4 regions of the Serratia sp. HNCC26DJ206 genome follow, and region 2 is predicted to be linked to each of the others. Evidence: predicted binding sites of a transcription regulator. Region 2 holds the regulator's gene; each other region holds the start of a gene.
What was found. Region 2 encodes LexA, which represses DNA repair genes until DNA is damaged. Its sites were predicted from a motif close to TNCTGTATGTACATACAGNA; they were not measured.
Positions count from the first base shown of each region.

Region 1 (3,178 bases), on a different contig from region 2:
CACCAATGATGAACGCGGCAGTGATCAAAATGCTGAAGGATCTGGGTGTTGAAGACGATAACATTATGCTTGATGATTTTGGTGGTTAAACAGGCGGTTGAATGAAGTTTTGCATGACAATAGTGGCGCTTGGCGCCACTTTGCTATTGGCGGGTTGTGAGCCGAAGCAGGAAAACCTCGACGGCAAGACGATGGGAACCTATTACTCGATCCGTTTTGTTCCTGGGGAAGAGACGCCCGCCGTTGAGGCGTTGCGCGCTGAGATCGATAAACGGCTGGAACAGGTTAACGATCAGATGTCGACCTATCGGCCTGATTCTGAACTGAGCCGGTTTAACGCCAGCCGCGAAGTGAACCAACCGTTCCCGGTTTCCGCTGCAACCACGGAAGTCGTGCTGGAAGCATTGCGTATCAACCGGGTGACCGACGGCGCGCTTGATGTCACCGTTGGGCCGCTGGTAAATCTGTGGGGCTTTGGCCCTGAAGGCCGTCCGAATAAAGTGCCGAGCGCCGCTGAGTTGGCGCTGCGCCGCAGTTGGACCGGTATCGACAAGCTGTCGGTCGAAGGTAACGCGCTGGTGAAGAGCATTCCGGAGTTGTATGTCGATCTCTCTTCTATCGCCAAAGGTTATGGTGTGGATGTGATCGCGCAGTACCTGCAATCACAGCAGGTCAAAAACTACATGGTTGATATCGGTGGCGAAGTGCGTACCCGCGGCCACAACGGTGAGAAAAAACCGTGGCGTATTGCCATTGAACGCCCAACCGCCGGTGTGGAACAACAGGCGCATCTGGTGATTGAACCGGGTGAAATGTCCGTCGCTACCTCCGGTGATTACCGTAACTACTTCGAACAGGATGGCGTGCGCTATTCTCATACTATCGATCCGAACACTGGTAAGCCGATCAATCACCATCTGGTGTCGGTTACCGTGATCAGCCCGCAGTGTATGACCGCTGACGGCCTTTCCACCGGTCTGAATGTGTTGGGGCCGGATCGAGGCATGGCGTTGGCCAATCTGATGGGGATTCCGGTATTTATGATCGTGAAAACCACCAACGGCTTTGAAGAGCGTTATTCCGAGGCGTTTAAACCCTATCTGAAGAAAAGCGAGTGAGGCGGTTATGCTGACGGTATTCGTTGCATCTTTTGTGCTGTTTCTGCTGGTGGTTATCGGTATGTCGCTTGGCTATCTGTTCCGGCGCAAAACCCTGCAAGGCAGTTGCGGGGGGATCACCGCGTTGGGAATGGAAAAGGTCTGCGATTGCCCAGAACCCTGCGATGCACGCAAGAAGCGTTTGGCGAAAGAAGCGCGGCGGCGTGAGCAACTGGAAAAGCACCGCATCTTATAACCGCTGAATATCAAGGGGTTCTGTCTACAGAACTCTCAGACGGTAGGCAAAGCCGGTTATTAGGGGGAGCGTGCCGAAGGGGTCGTAACGGCGTAAGCCGTCGGAGTGCCCCTCGGTGCGCTAGACCCGGGTATCTCGGGCTAGAGAGCGACTTTGTCATCAACCTCCGGGTTTTGTCTACAGAACCCTTTTTTTGCCACTCGGATCATCGCCATGTTTGAGTTTTTCCATAATTAACTGTATATTTAAACAGTGTTATGGGAGGTGAGATGCGTAAAATCATTCATGTCGATATGGATTGCTTCTTCGCGGCGGTGGAAATGCGCGACGATCCCAGCCTGCGCGATATTCCATTGGCGATTGGCGGCAGTGCGGATCGGCGTGGGGTGATCAGCACCGCCAACTATCCTGCGCGCCGTTACGGTGTGCGTAGCGCTATGTCTACCGCTATGGCATTCAAGCTTTGCCCGCATCTGAAGTTGCTACCGGGACGGATGGCGGCCTATAAAGAAGCCTCGCAGCAGATCCGCGCTATTTTTGCCCGTTACACGTCACTGATTGAACCGCTATCGCTGGACGAAGCTTATCTGGATGTGAGCGACAGCGCACAGTGCAGCGGTTCAGCAACGCTGATCGCCCAAGAGATCCGTCAGGCGATCTCAGATGAATTGCATCTCACCGCCTCGGCCGGGATCGCACCGATCAAATTTCTCGCCAAAATCGCCTCGGAATTGAATAAACCTAACGGGCAATACGTGATTACGCCCGCGCAGGTACCCGCATTTTTGCAGCAGTTGCCGCTCGGCAAAATCCCAGGTGTGGGTAAAGTGACCGCCAAGCGGCTGGAAGAGCTAGGCTTGTTCACCTGCGCCGATGTGCAGCAATACGATCTGGCGGCCCTGCTCAAAAGCTTTGGCAAGTTTGGCCGGGTGCTGTGGGAACGCAGCCAGGGTATTGATGAGCGCGAGGTTTCCCCCGATCGCCTACGTAAGTCGGTTGGCGTTGAGCGCACGCTAGCGGAGGATATTCATCGTTGGGAAGATTGCGAGACGCTGATTGTCGACAAACTCTATCCCGAGTTGGAGATGCGTTTGCGTAAGGTTAAACCGGATCTGCATATCGCCCGACAAGGGGTGAAACTGAAGTTTCAGGACTTTCAGCAGACCACGCAGGAGCATATCTGGCCGGTACTGAATCAAGAGGATTTGATCAACGTAGCCCGAAGAGTGTGGCAAGAGCGGCGGGAAGGGCGCGGCGTGCGCCTGGTGGGCTTGCATGTGACGTTGCTGGATCCGCAGCTTGAGCGGCAACTGGTGCTGACGTGGTAATAACGGGCGGTTGATGCTGAATTAAGCTGGCAGAGAACAAGGATTGTACCCTGCCAGCGGTACTCTTATTCGCGCTCAGGAATCGCTTTCAGCAGTTCGGTCAACAGCGTCCAGTATTGCCCAACGCTGGCAATATGCACCTGCTCGTCCGGCGAGTGTGGCCCGGTGATGGTTGGCCCAATCGACACCATATCCATATGCGGGTAAGGCTTTTTGAACAAGCCACATTCCAACCCGGCGTGGATCACCATAATGTTTGGCGTGCTGTTAAACAGTTTCTGGTAGGTTTCACGCACCAACTGCATTACCGGTGAATTGGCATCCGGCTGCCAGCCAGGATAAGCGCCCTTGGCTTCGGTCTGGGCGTTAGCCAGTTGGCCCAGTGCGCTCAGCATCCCCACTACATAATCTTTACCACTGTCGATCAGAGAGCGGATCAGGCAGACGATCTCTGCTTCTTTTTCGCTGGTGGTAACGACGCCGACGTTCAGTGAGGT
Region 1 covers NZ_JBXUGP010000049.1:11,269-14,446, forward strand. Annotated here, with positions in the region: gene nqrF (NADH:ubiquinone reductase (Na(+)-transporting) subunit F) at 1-89, shown strand, start outside; gene AC2A1E_RS22475 (FAD:protein FMN transferase) at 102-1,118, shown strand; gene nqrM ((Na+)-NQR maturation NqrM) at 1,126-1,353, shown strand; gene dinB (DNA polymerase IV) at 1,623-2,681, shown strand; gene pepD (beta-Ala-His dipeptidase) at 2,747-3,178, opposite strand, start outside.
Region 1: a site for LexA is predicted at 1,589-1,608, ahead of dinB (DNA polymerase IV). Genes of this name have one in related genera too.

Region 2 (3,178 bases):
AAGCCAGCAACTTGTTGAACAGATCCTGACGGGCCGGCAGGCTTGGCCCAACGGCGGCCAAGCGCTGACGCGAGAAGTGCATGCGCGCGACACGCGCCAGTTTCTGCGCGATGGTTTTGTCAGTACCGTGCTCGGTGGCCATGCGCCGCAGAGAAACGGTATTGGAGAAGCGGACAAAACTGTCACGCCCTAACCACAGTATGGCGAAGAATTTCTGTACGCCGTTCAGCAGGCGCAGATGCGGTGTTCCGTGCCCTTCACGCCCCGGTGAGCGGCCGAACATCACGGATACCGGAAGCATCTGAATGTCGAGATCCGGATTGCTGCGGTGCAGATCCAGATAGTCGTGGAACAGTTTTACCGATTCTTCTTTTGGCGTGTAATAGCGGAATACGCGCGGGCCTTCATGGATAAACACGTGGCTCGGCAGAACGGCGCCGTCGATCTCCAGCGAGTTAAGGGGGTCGGGCAGATCCAACGCCAGGCACTGGGTGCGCAAGGTGAGCAAATCTGCCTTGGAATTATAAGGTAAAACATACAGAATTGGCCGTGAGGGATCTAACCCTAACTCCGTGACCGGATCCGAAGGGATAACCTTACTTTTTACCAACATTTTCAGTGGTAAATTCAATAGTTTATAATATATTTTACGCCAACCTAACATAACAACATAAAGCCTCTTGTTAGCAATGCGCCGCAAGCATACCAGAAACCAGGTAGCAGATCTGTGGTGTTGGGAATTCCAAGGCCGTTAACGGCTCTGGAAACACATAGGTAAATTATGACTCACCTTAGAGAAAGGTGCTCTTAACATGGCAAATAAAGCAACGGGCCTGACACGCATCATTAAGGCGGTAGGCTATTCATATAAAGGCTTAACCGCAGCCTGGCAGAACGAAGCCGCATTCCGTCAGGAATCGGTCGCGGTCATCGTGGCTATCATACTGGCGATTTGGCTGGATGTGGGTGCGATAGCGCGCATTTTATTGATTGGCTCTGTACTGCTGGTGATGATTGTCGAAATCCTCAACAGCGCGATTGAGGCCATCGTCGATCGCGTGGGGACGGATTACCATGAATTGTCTGGCCGGGCAAAAGACATGGGCTCGGCGGCGGTTTCATTGACGATTATGCTGGCGCTGTTCGTCTGGGGTTCAGTGCTGTGGCAGCATTTTAGTTGACCTTGAAAAGGGGCGTAATGTTGCGAACTGCTTCGCTAATCCCTGATTTTTATTTATTCTTCGGTTCCCAATCCCGGCTTACCTGTATATACTCACAGCAAGACTGTATAAACAAACAGGGGGCGGAATGAAAGCATTAACTACCAGACAGCAAGAGGTCTACGACCTGATTCGCGATCATATTGCGCAAACGGGCATGCCACCAACACGTGCCGAGATCGCCATGCGTTTGGGATTCCGTTCGCCTAATGCCGCCGAAGAGCATTTGAAAGCGCTGGCCCGCAAAGGGGTGATCGAAATTATCTCCGGTGCTTCGCGCGGTATCCGTCTGCTGATGGAAGATGAAGAAGGGTTACCTCTGGTTGGCCGCGTTGCTGCCGGTGAACCTTTGCTGGCCGAGCAACACATTGAAGGGCACTACAAAGTCGATCCTTCTTTGTTCAAACCTAACGCTGATTTCCTGCTGCGTGTTAACGGTATGTCGATGCGTGATATCGGTATCCTCGACGGCGATCTGCTGGCGGTGCATAAAACTCAGGACGTGCGTAACGGCCAAGTCGTGGTGGCACGTATCGAAGATGAAGTGACGGTCAAGCGTCTGAAAAAGCATGGCAACATAGTTGAACTGTTGCCGGAAAACAGTGAATTCCAGCCGATTGTGGTCGATCTGCGCGAGCAGAATTTTACTATCGAAGGTTTAGCCGTCGGTGTGATCCGCAACGGCGACTGGATCTAAGCGTTATACCCCTGATTGATATTTCAATTAATAAGAATTATATCGCCCCAACTCTGGGGCGATACCTCTTCTAAACCATCGTCACCGCACGGCCACGGGAACATTTCACTATGCGCCTGATTTCTGCTTTTACCAGCGACACCGATAAAGCGTTGTGGCGCCTGGCGTTGCCGATGATTTTCTCCAATATCACCGTTCCCTTGCTTGGCCTGGTGGATACCGCCGTTATCGGCCATCTCGATAGCCCGACTTATCTCGGTGGGGTTGCCGTGGGCTCAATGGCGACCAGTTTCCTGTTCATGTTGCTGCTGTTCCTGCGTATGAGCACCACCGGGCTGGCGGCGCAGGCGTTGGGCGCGCAGGATCCGCAACGGCTGGCCAGGGCTTTTATGCAACCGCTGCTGTTGGCGCTGGTGGCCGGGGTGGCGATTGTGCTGCTGCGAGCGCCGCTGATCGCACTGGCCTTGCAGATTGTCGGGGGCGATAAAGAAGTCTTGGCGCAGGCGCGGTTGTTTCTGGAGATCCGTTGGTTAAGCGCGCCAGCGGCATTGGCGAATATGGTGCTGCTCGGCTGGTTGTTGGGCGTGCAGTATGTGCGGGCACCGGTGATCTTGCTGATCGTCGGTAACCTGCTGAATATTGTGTTGGATATTTGGCTGGTGATGGGGCTGGGCTGGAATGTGCAGGGCGCCGCAGCCGCAACGGCGATTGCCGAGTATGCCACGCTGTTACTGGGGCTGTGGCTGTCGTGGCGGGTGCTGCGGATGCGCGGGATTACTCTGGCGATGCTGCACAACGCCTGGCGCGGTAATCTGCGCCGTTTGCTGGCGCTTAACCGTGACATCATGCTGCGTTCGTTATTACTGCAACTGTGCTTTGCCTCATTGACTATTCTGGGGGCGCGTATGGGGGGTGAAATCGTGGCGGTGAATGCGGTGCTGATGAATCTGCTGACGTTCACTGCTTACGCTTTAGATGGTTTTGCCTATGCGGTTGAGGCACATTCTGGCCATGCTTATGGGGCGCGGGACGATCGCCAACTGCATAAAGTATGGCGTGCGGCTTGCAGGCAGGCGTGCCTGGTGGCGCTCGGTTTTGCCCTGATTTATATGCTTGCAGGGCAGCACATCGTGGCAGCGTTAACCTCGCTGCCCGAATTACGTGCTCTGGCGAACCATTACCTGCCTTGGCAGGTGCTGCTGCCCTTGGTGGGTGTTTGGTGTTATCTGCTGGACGGCATGTTTATCGGCGCGACTCGCGG
Region 2 covers NZ_JBXUGP010000023.1:55,924-59,101, reverse strand. Annotated here, with positions in the region: gene plsB (glycerol-3-phosphate 1-O-acyltransferase PlsB) at 1-664, opposite strand, end outside; gene AC2A1E_RS16240 (diacylglycerol kinase) at 813-1,181, shown strand; gene lexA (transcriptional repressor LexA) at 1,309-1,917, shown strand; gene dinF (MATE family efflux transporter DinF) at 2,028-3,178, shown strand, end outside.

Region 3 (3,178 bases), on a different contig from region 2:
GGTAACTGGGTTAGCTTTGCCCATACCACGAGCGGTGATCTTGTCTGCTGGGATACCTTTAGAAACCAGGTAATCCACAACGCTACGTGCACGTTGCTCAGACAGACGCAGGTTAGACTCAGCAGAACCTACTGCGTCAGTAAAGCCGACAACTACTACAGAACCGTCTTTCGGATCCAGAGAGCTCAGTTGGCTGTACAGTTCATCCAGAGCGTGTTGACCTTCTGGCTTCAGAGTAGATTTGCCGAAGTTGAACAGAACACCAGAAGACAGGGTGAACTTCTTGGTTTCAACAACTGGAGCTGGGGCTGGAGTTGGAGCAATTACTGGAGCAGCAACTTCATCCTGGCCGAAACGGTAAGAAACACCAACGCTCAGCATGGCGTTATCTGGACGAGCACCAACGGTACCTTTGTCACCGATGTTGTTAGTCCACTGGTAATCCAGGCGGGTAGCCCAGTTCTGGGTCAGAGCGTATTCAAGACCTACTGCTGCCAGAGGAGAAACGCCAGTATCGTGAGCACTGATACGATCACCAGTTGCACCGTAGTAAGCGGTAGAATCTGCACGCCAAACCATACCACCCAGACGAGTGTAAATGTCCAGATCGTTCATGATTGGGTAGCTCAGCTTGGTTGCCAACTGAATGCCTTGAGCTTTGAAAGCACCATTGTTCACGCTGCCTTTGTAAGGCATACGGCCAAGCCAGTCATAACCCATTTCGAAGCCCAGGTATTGGTTCGCTTGATAACCTACAAACGCGCCTGTACCCAGTTGAGTTCTGTGGGTTGGACCATTGCCGATAGTGCTGTCAAAGCCATTACCGTCGAACCCAGTGTCATAATACTTGGACCAGCCCAGTTTTGCGCCGGTGTACCAGGTGTTATCTTTTGGGGCGGCTTGCGCTACGGTAGCGAAACCTGCCAGTGCCACTGCTAATGCGATAGCTGTCTTTTTCATTTTTGCGCCTCGTTATCATCCAAATAGGCAATGAGCTTTAAAGCTGCTTTAAGCCCTTGGTTTAAATTCATTCGCCCAGGTTTGTACCCTCGTTTGTCACTCTGCCAGTTTTTCTGGCCTTATAGAGCAACCTCGGCGATGTAAAGTCTACAACGTGGCGCGAAAGTTACAAGTGTGATGTGATAAAGCTCTAAAAAAAAACATGGAACTAGACATATTCGCTAACATATTACAACAAGAACCGTGTCTGCTTTTTGTACAATAATTGATGCGAAACCCCAGCCAACCTAGCTTTGTGCATGATCCCATGTGAGTTCTCTCACTAGGGGTAAAGAACGATGGGAAAAATCCTAAATTTACTTAATGATACAAAGAAGAGTGAATTTTTAGCGTAGAACAGTGTCCGTGTGAGGGATCTACGTCTCGCTGCGGGCGCATTATGAATCCATAAGCGTTACCCAATTCCGCTGCCCGACTCAATTTTAGGCGATCTTCTTCGGTCAGTTCTGGCAACCATCCAAGCACGACACTGTAATTACCGGTCAGCAATGCTTTCTCCATGGCGTCGACGGTATCCATTGGGCTGATCTGGCTCAACTGTACCACTTTATCGACAGGTAACTGGGCTTGCTGTAGCCACTGCTTGCTGAGCTTCTGTTGTGGGGTCAGCCATAACAGCCAGCGTGACTGCATACCCAGCTGTTGCAGCAGTGGTACAAGGAGTTGCGCCACAACGGGTTGGTGCTCGCTGTAAACAAGTTCACTGATGAGTCCATTGACCTTACCGTTGTGAGACATTTCTGCAGTCTTGTTAACCGCAAAAGAAGTATGGCTGAACTGGGGTTGATAGAGTGATTGAGTACGCATGAAGTATCCCGCCCGTAGTGTTACTGTATGTATGTACAGTATAGCTATCAAAACAGAAGATCAACTCAAATTTTCGTGACGCCTCGCATATTTGCGATTCTTTTTTATACACCTCAATTTTGTGATTGGCACCGAAGGGGATAATGCGTATTTTCCCTAATTAGTTGTTCCAGTTACGTTTATTTCATTGATGTAACGAATGTCTATGCCTAATGGATTTCAAAATATAGGTGAGCAGCAACATCCCAGCATATTGAGATGTGGCGGGTATAGATCATCATTCACTCAAGGAGGTTTTAATGAAAGGCAGGTCTGCAGGAAGGATCGCACAGGCAAAAGTCTGCTTTGCCGCATTAGGAAAAATTACTACACGTTCGCAATTTGGCGGATACGGCTTGTTGGCCGACGGCACGATGTTTGCCGTCATTGCAGAGGGAGAATTGTATTTGCGTGCTACCGAGAGCCTGGAGTCGACATTTCGTGGGCGTGGGATGGTGAATATGACGTATCTAAAGCGCGGGGCGCCAGTGACCATGCGCTATTATTGGGTGGATGAATCCTTATGGCAGGAAAGCCAGGAACTGTTCGCGCTCGCCTGGCAGGCGGTGTGTGAAACACGTAAAGAGATTACGGTGAAAACCCGCAGCAATGGTAGGTTGAAAGACTTACCGAACATTGATGTAGCAATGGAACGCTTATTATGGCGGGCTGGCATACAGAGCATTTATGAATTGCGCTTGCTGGGTGCCAGAGATTGCTACCTCAAACTGTTGCAGCAGCAACAAGGTCTCGGCATGAAAGTGTTGATATCACTAGCTGGAGCACTGGCGGGGTATCACCATGCCGCATTACCAGCCTCTCAGAAGGAAGAGTTGATCGAGTGGTTCGAAGAAACCATGGTGCTTCCTTGTCTGAAGCCGCGTTTGGAAAAAAAGTCGGGCACTTGGCCCCTAAATAATTAATTCTGCTTTACCGATCTGTGCGTTGAGTGCCGTCAGTTCTGGGAGCAGTTCAAGCACTAATCCAATTTGTTGCAACACCAGTTGTTCTTCACTTTCAGGTTCAGGCGTTAACTGCTCGATACGTGCGGAGAGCGTCTCCAGAGCTTGCATGATACGTTGATGGTCTTGTGCATCGTGGTGCAATGCGCCATCAACATAACATACGGCATCATTTAGCAAGTCCAGCACGGCGGAGTTATTCAGGCGCTTGCGGTGTGCTCCGAGTGCTGAAATATAGCTTAGCAGTGTGTGGTTAAGACACAACAAGCGGAAAGCCGCGTCCTGAATGGTTTTATCTGCTTTAGGGTCCGCAGACATGTTGGAAATCACTGAAGCCAGTTCTGCATCGC
Region 3 covers NZ_JBXUGP010000062.1:8,754-11,931, reverse strand. Annotated here, with positions in the region: gene ompA (porin OmpA) at 1-960, opposite strand, end outside; gene sulA (SOS-induced cell division inhibitor SulA) at 1,321-1,827, opposite strand; gene AC2A1E_RS23375 (TfoX/Sxy family DNA transformation protein) at 2,127-2,789, shown strand; gene yccS (YccS family putative transporter) at 2,778-3,178, opposite strand, start outside.
Region 3: a site for LexA is predicted at 1,849-1,868, ahead of sulA (SOS-induced cell division inhibitor SulA). Genes of this name have one in related genera too.

Region 4 (3,178 bases), on a different contig from region 2:
AAGCCTTCGGCAGTCAGGCCGAACAGGTTGGTCACTAATACTCCCACCAATGCGGCGATCAGTGTAGTGAACAGCAGGGTACCAATGGTCAGGACGCTGATTTTGCCCAAAGAAGCGGCGTTATGCAGTTTGGCTACCGCACTCAGGATCGAGGCAAATACCAGTGGCATCACGATCATCTGCAGCAGTTGCACGTAGCCGTTACCGACGATGTTGAACCAGGTGATGGATTCTTTCAGCACTGGGTTGTCTGAACCGTAAACCCATTGCAATGCTAAACCGAACAGCACGCCGATCACCAGACCGACCAAAACTTTCTTCGCCAGACTCCATTGCTTATGGCGGGTTTGCGCCAACAGCAAAAGGAGGGCGACAAAAACCAGCACGTTTAATACGAGCGGTAGATTCATCCCATATCTCCATCATCTTTTTATAGTCTAAAAGTGCTACCCAGCAGAGGTGTAGCGATGTAAATATCGTAACAGTTTGCTGGAAAGCCCACTTATATCCAAATGGAATTGAATATAACTTTCAGCTCGAATTTGTTTAATTTATAGGCCTAAAGAGGAGGAAATCATCGATTTTTTGTGATCACAATCGAATATTTTTTATTTGCTCAAAATATGACTGCACGGGGAAGGTGTATCCCCCTTGCCAATAGAGAGCAAAAGCGACCAGGCACAAACACAAGACACGTTCCAGTTGGTTACCTTTCTGCGAATTCAGCAGCGGCAGACCGAAGCGCCAACGGCAAGGCCAAAGCAGCGGTACTCCGGCCGGGGTCAGCATATCGGCCAGTAAATGACTGAAGTAACCGATGATCATGGCGTGCAGCACATCAATAGGAATTGGCCAACTGTGTGGCACATCTAAACGGAATAACATCATGCCACCGACGATCGCCAGCAGGCTGTGAGTGAAGCCGCGGTGGCCGAAAGCGCGTGATATGGGAATCGCGATCCAGCGCAGGCGCTGGCCAAGCACTGATTTAGGATGGTCGATGTCCGGCAATAACGATGTCAGCAAGGCCGCAGGAATAATGTGCCACCAGTCACCGTTGGCCAGTTCAGGCGTGACCTCTGCCTTTTTGGCGAAGATCGCACAGGCAACAGAGAAAATAAGATGTCCTTCCGCGGTCATGCTGTGGTTATTCCGGTTACTAAACTGTTAATTTATCCAGTATATGGTTTTTTTTACAGTTGCGGAAGATGTTACCACGTAACTAATTGTTTATTTTACGGCGTATTACAATGGGTTGAGCCAATAAAAAGGCTCTGCATGCAGAGCCCAGAAAAGTGTTTTGTTGCTGGTGCTTAACGTGCCAGCCAACCGCCATCAACCGCGAGGGTATAACCATTCACATAGTCGGAAGCCGCGGAGGCCAGAAAGACGATCGGCCCCATAATGTCTTCCGGTGTTCCCCAACGTCCGGCGGGAATGCGCTCCAGAATTTGCTGATTGCGTTCTTCATTAGTGCGCAGTTGCTGGGTGTTGTTGGTGGCCATGTAGCCAGGGGCAATGGCGTTCACGTTGATACCATATTGCGCCCATTCGTTCGCCAGCAGGCGGGTAATGCCCAACACGGCGCTTTTTGAGGCGGTATAGGAAGGAACGCGGATACCGCCCTGGAAAGAGAGCATCGAGGCAATATTAATGATTTTGCCGCCGCTCCCTTGGCTGACAAACTGTTTCGCCACGGCCTGCGCCATAAAGAACAAGGTTTTGATGTTAACGTCCATCACATCGTCCCAATCTTTTTCATTGAAGCTGAGCGCGTCCTCACGCCGGATAATACCCGCGTTATTTACCAGAATATCCACCCTGCCGAATTCGCGGATAGTTTCTTCCAGCAATGAAGGAATGGCGTCAATCTTGCCGAGATCGGCGTTCAAATTCAGGAAGCGGCGCCCAAGCTGAGTCACTTTAGCCATCGTTTCATGCGGATCGCTGCGGTTGACGCCGATAATGTCGCAGCCGGCCTGAGCCAGCCCAACCGCTATACCTTGGCCCAAACCGGTATTGCAGCCGGTGATGAGCGCCACTTTGCCTGTTAAATCAAAGGAATTCAAAATCATGACTGTATTCTCGTGCTGCACGGCGCGGGTGCACCGTGCAGATGCTGGCTGAAGGGATTTAACGCAGATCGCAGGTAGCGAGATGGTCCATGTCACCAAAGACCTGATTTTCGCCAACCATACCCCAGATAAAGGTATAACGTTTGGTGCCGACACCAGAATGAATGGACCAGCTTGGTGAGATCACCGCCTGTTCATTCTGTACCAGTAGATGACGTGTTTCCTGCGGTTGCCCCATCATGTGGAACACTGCGGTGTCGTCGTCCATGTCGAAATAGAAATACACTTCCATGCGGCGATCATGGGTATGACAGGGCATGGTGTTCCAGAGATTGCCTTCCGCCAGTTTGGTCAGGCCCATGGTGAGCTGGCAGGTGGGTAAGACGTCCGGAACGATGAATTTGTTGATGGTACGGCGGTTGCTGGTGGCATCATCACCCAACGTTTGCGGTGAGGCTTCTGCCAGGGTGATCTTTTTATTGGGGTAATGGGTATGCGCAGGGGCGCTGTTGTAATAGAACTTGGCAGGTTGCTGGGCATCCACGCTGCTGAATTCAACACGCTGTGCACCTTTGCCCACGTACAACGCTTCTTCGTGGCCAATTTCGTAGGTATGACCATCCACTACCACGATGCCCGGCCCGCCGATATTAATCATGCCTAACTCACGGCGCTCAAGGAAATAGCTCACGCCCAGTTGCTTACCCACTTCGTCGCCGATGCTGACCGTAGTATTCACCGGTTTAACCCCACCGATAATGATGCGGTCAATATGGCTGTAGGTCATCGTGTAGTTGTCGGTTTCGAAGATATTCTCAATCAGGAATTCGCGGCGTAATCCAGCGGTGTCGAGCTGTTTAGCGTGGTCACTGTGAATGCTTTGACGAACGTCCATGGCAATGTCTCTCTTCTTTGAAGTTCACCATTGAGGAAGAAAGCACCGGGCCGCCAACTGGCGCTGTGTGGCAGTAACAGCGGTCATCGGCTGCCCGGCGTTTTCTTTATGGCGCCAGCATAGAACGCCTGACATATGAATTCAATAAAAATGAAATGCCGTTTTATTTATTTTATGACGCAGTCGGGGTTTTGCAGTAAAAAAGCGC
Region 4 covers NZ_JBXUGP010000024.1:89,298-92,475, forward strand. Annotated here, with positions in the region: gene AC2A1E_RS16860 (L-cystine transporter) at 1-410, opposite strand, end outside; gene AC2A1E_RS16865 (metal-dependent hydrolase) at 592-1,140, opposite strand; gene kduD (2-dehydro-3-deoxy-D-gluconate 5-dehydrogenase KduD) at 1,314-2,075, opposite strand; gene kduI (5-dehydro-4-deoxy-D-glucuronate isomerase) at 2,134-2,970, opposite strand.
Region 4: a site for LexA is predicted at 1,163-1,182, ahead of AC2A1E_RS16865 (metal-dependent hydrolase). Genes of this name have one in related genera too.